One region of the Gordonia prachuapensis genome, then DNA from elsewhere that is predicted to be linked to it. Evidence: predicted binding sites of a transcription regulator. Region 1 holds the regulator's gene; the other holds the start of a gene.
The links. The regulator HspR, encoded in region 1, represses chaperone genes until heat shock. The targets are predictions, from matches to a motif close to ANNTGAGTNNNNNNNACTCANNT.

Region 2: the regulator HspR is predicted to act here: its motif matches at 1,487-1,509, upstream of clpB (ATP-dependent chaperone ClpB).

The regions. Positions count from the first base shown of each region.
Region 1 covers NZ_JAZDUE010000008.1:39,951-42,151, forward strand. The annotation lists gene dnaJ (molecular chaperone DnaJ) at 1-986, shown strand, start outside; gene V1Y59_RS10975 (heat shock protein transcriptional repressor HspR) at 989-1,381, shown strand; gene V1Y59_RS10980 (DUF7159 family protein) at 1,542-2,201, shown strand, end outside.
Region 2 covers NZ_JAZDUE010000008.1:187,478-189,678, reverse strand. The annotation lists gene clpB (ATP-dependent chaperone ClpB) at 1-1,406, opposite strand, end outside; gene V1Y59_RS11705 (LysR family transcriptional regulator) at 1,642-2,201, shown strand, end outside.

The sequences.
Region 1 (2,201 bases):
AGACCCGCGCCATGTTCGCCGGCGGACGATTCCGCGGCGGCGGCAATGGTTTCCCGGGTGGCGGCTTCCCCGGCGGCGGAGGAACCCACTACACGTCCACGACGGGTGCCGACTTCAACATCGGTGACCTGTTCGGCGGCGGTGGCGCCGGCGGCGGTGAATCCACCGGCGGGTTCGGCGACCTCTTCGAGGGCCTGTTCAACCGCGGCACGCGATCGTCGACGGCGACACGCCCGAAACGCGGCAACGACCTCGAGACCGAGACCACGCTGACCTTCAAGGACGCGGCGATGGGCACGACCGTGCCACTCCGCGTCACCAGCCCCGCACCGTGCACGACCTGTCACGGCAGTGGCGCCAAGCCCGGCACGAGTCCGCGGGTCTGCCCGAACTGCAACGGTTCCGGATTCGTCAGCCGCAACCAGGGGGCGTTCGGTTTCAGCGAACCGTGCCAGGACTGCCAGGGCACCGGATCGCGGATCGACGATCCGTGCACCGACTGCGACGGCAGCGGCGTCAAGGTGCGTGCCCGCACCATCAACGTCCGCATCCCCGCCGGCGTCGAAGACGGACAACGCATCCGGCTCGCCGGACAAGGCGAAGCCGGTCGACGCGGAGCACCGTCGGGCGACTTGTACGTCGTCGTGCACGTCACGCCGGACAAGGTGTTCAGCCGCAGCGGCAACGACCTCAAGGTGCAGCTGCCGGTCAGCATCTCCGAACTCGTGCTCGGCGCGACCGTGTCGGTCCCGACTCTCGACGGCAGCGTCGGGGTCAAGATCCCCGCCAACACCACCGACGGCCGCACCCTGCGTGTCCGGGGCCGCGGTGTCCCGAAGCGTTCGGGTGGCGCGGGTGACCTGCTCGTGACGGTCAAGGTCGCTGTACCGCCGAAGCTCGACGACGCCGCGGTCGAGGCCATGCGTCAGTACGCGGCCGCGGAGAAGGCAGCCGGATTCGATCCGCGCGCCGGGTGGGGGCGATGAGGATGGCCACCTACGACGACGATGCTGCGGCGACCTTTATGATCTCGGTCGCCGCGCAACTCGCCGGCATGCATGCGCAGACCCTGCGCACCTATGACCGGCTCGGCCTGGTCACCCCGCAACGCACCAGCGGCGGCGGCCGGCGGTACTCCGCCCGGGACGTCGAGGTGCTGCGTGAGATCCAGCGCCTGTCCCAGGAGGAGGGCGTCAACCTCGCCGGCATCAAGCGCATCATCGACCTGGAGAACCAGGTCGATGCGCTGCAACAACGGGTCCGCGAATTGCAGGCCGAGGTCGACAACGCGCCCGTGCGGCGCGGCGGCGAACTGGTCCCCGTGCCCCGCACGAGCGCGCTGGTGGTCTGGCAGCCCCGGCGCAAGCGCACCACCGACTGAGTCGAGGGTGCGGCCGCCCTGGCCGCGCGGTTCTGGCCGCACCTCCAGGTTCCGGCTTGGGGACGGTACTGCGGCCAGAAGCGACAGGTGCGGCCGGAACCGCGAAAGCGACCCGCTACCCTGACTCGGGACAACGTGGCGGGGAGACAAGGACGGGGACATGGCCGAGACCAGGAGCGCCCAGATCGCGGGCGATTCGGACTCGGACGGCTCGGTTCTGGGGATCTCCGTCGTCGAGGATCAGGTCGCATCCGTCGTGCGCAGCGCCGACGGAGCCATCATCGCCAGCAATCTGGTGGAACTGCCCGATCCGTCGGCGCAGAGCGCCGAGAACGCCATCCACGAGCTGGTCGATTCGGTCCCCTACGAGATCGACCGGATCGGCGTCGCCTGCGCCCGCCCTGCCACGCAGAGTTATTTGCAAGCCAATCTCACCCCCAGTACCGCGCGACCGGCCTGGTACGACAAGGTCACCGTCACCGACATGCCCGCCGCCCTGGCCGAGGTTGCCCGCACCACGGCAGCGGGGCGAGGCATCATCGCGGTCGTCGACCTGGACCGTTCGGCGGTTCCGTCGCCGGGATCCTCGGTGGTCACGCTCGACTCGGCGACCGGGGAAGTCCTCGGCACCGCCGAGTTCGCCTATGGATCACCCGGGCCCGTCACCGATCCCGCCAATGCGAGCGAGGTCGCGGATGCGGTGACTGCCGCACCCGGCGGGTCGTCGGTGACGTCGGTCGTCTGCACCGGTCCCGGCGCCGAGGTGCCCGGCGCACCTGAGGCCCTCGAGTACGCACTTGCCCGCCCGGTCACCGTGGCC
Region 2 (2,201 bases), 150 kb from region 1:
GCGGTCTTCTCCGACTGCCACCGCGCCGACAGCTCGTTGAGCTTCTCCTTCTGGTCGGCCAGCTCGCCGCGCAGCTTCTCCAGCCGTTCCTTCGACGCCGCGTCCGTCTCCTTCTCCAGGGCGACCTCTTCGACCTCGAGCCGGCGGACGATGCGCTCGACCTCGTCGATCTCGACGGGGCGCGAGTCGATCTCCATCCGCAACCGCGACGCGGCCTCGTCGACGAGGTCGATGGCCTTGTCCGGCAAGAAGCGTGAGGTGATGTACCGATCCGACAACGTCGCCGCCGACACCAGCGCGGAGTCGGTGATGCGCACGCCGTGGTGCACCTCATAACGATCCTTGAGTCCGCGCAGAATGCCGATGGTGTCCTCCACCGACGGCTCCCCGACGTAGACCTGCTGGAAACGACGCTCCAGCGCGGCGTCCTTCTCGATGTGCTGGCGGTACTCCTCGAGCGTGGTGGCGCCGACCAGCCGCAGCTCGCCGCGGGCGAGCATCGGCTTGATCATGTTGCCTGCATCCATGGCGGAGTCGCCTGTCGCGCCGGCTCCGACGATGGTGTGCAGCTCGTCGATGAAGGTGATGACCTGTCCGGCCGAGCCCTTGATCTCGTCGAGCACCGCCTTGAGCCGCTCCTCGAACTCGCCGCGATACTTCGCGCCGGCCACCATCGACCCCATGTCCAGCGAGATGACCGTCTTGTTGCGCAGGGATTCTGGGACGTCGCCGGCGATGATGCGCTGGGCCAGGCCTTCGACGATGGCGGTCTTGCCGACGCCGGGCTCACCGATGAGCACCGGGTTGTTCTTGGTACGACGGCTCAGCACCTGCACCACGCGGCGGATCTCGGTGTCACGCCCGATGACCGGATCGAGCTTGCCCTCGCGGGCAGCCGCGGTCAGGTCGGTCGAGTACTTCGCGAGGGCCTGATACGTCGATTCCGGGTCCTCGGTGGTGACCCGGGAGTTACCGCGCACCGCGACGAACGCGTCGCGCAGGGCCTGCGGGGTCGCACCGGCGTTGGCCAGTAGCTTGGCGGTGTCGGAGTCGCCGGTCGCCAGGCCCACGAGGATGTGTTCGGTCGACACGTACTCGTCGCTGAGTTCGCCGGCGAGCTGCTGAGCAGCACTGATGGCCGCGATCGACTCGCGGGAGAGCTGCGGCTGCGCACTCGCACTGGCCACCGTCGGGGCCCGGTCCACTAGGGCCTGGGCCTGCGAGCGCACCGTCGACGGGTCCACCCCGACCGCCTTGAGCAGCGGTGCGGCGATGCCGTCGGACTGGTCGAGCAGGGCCACCAGGATGTGAGCCGGGCGCACGTCGGAATTGCCTGCAGAGGCCGCCGCCTGCACAGCAGCGCTCAGCGCCTGCTGTGTCTTGGTGGTCGGGTTGAAGCTGTCCACTCGCGTGTACCTTTCTCTCTGTAACACTCTTTAGTCCATATGGCTCAAGTATGAACCCACGGCTTGTTCAGCGCATCCAGAGTTGAGCGTATTCCGCTCAAGTTACTGACTAGGTGTGATATACATCACGGTACTGGAGTACGCGAATCTGGAACCGCCCGACGTTTGATGATCAGCCGGGGCCGGGAGGTGCTGCGAGCCGGGCTACCCGCAGAGGCCTCGATAGTCTCTTGACATGGCACGGCAGACCGCGGGAGCCCTGCGTGGAATCACCCTGCAGCAGTTGCGCTACTTCGTGGAGGTGGCAGCGGAGGGATCGATCAGCGCCGCGGCAGACGTGCTCTATGTGGCTCAACCAACCATGTCCGCGGCGCTCAAGGACCTCGAAAGTCGGCTGGGACGAACGCTCTTCGTTCGTTCGACCCGGGGAGTGACGCTCACCGACGACGGGGCGGAGTTCCTCGGCTACGCGCGCCAGGTCGTCGAGCAATCAGAACTTCTGGAACAGAAATATCTCGGGCGCGGCCCCTCGCGCCGGCTCCTGGCCGTATCGACTCAGCACTACTCCTTCGTCGTCGATGCCTTCGCGCGCATGGTCAAAGCCTCACAAGCCGCCGAGTATGCGTTCAGTCTTCGCGAGACCCGCACGTGGGACATCATCGAGGATGTCCGCACGCTGCGAAGTGAGATCGGTGTGCTCTATCGCAACGAGTTCAACGCAAGGGTGATCAACAAGCTCATCCGCGAAGCCGGACTGGTCTTCACGCCACTGTTCTTCGCGTCACCGCACATCTT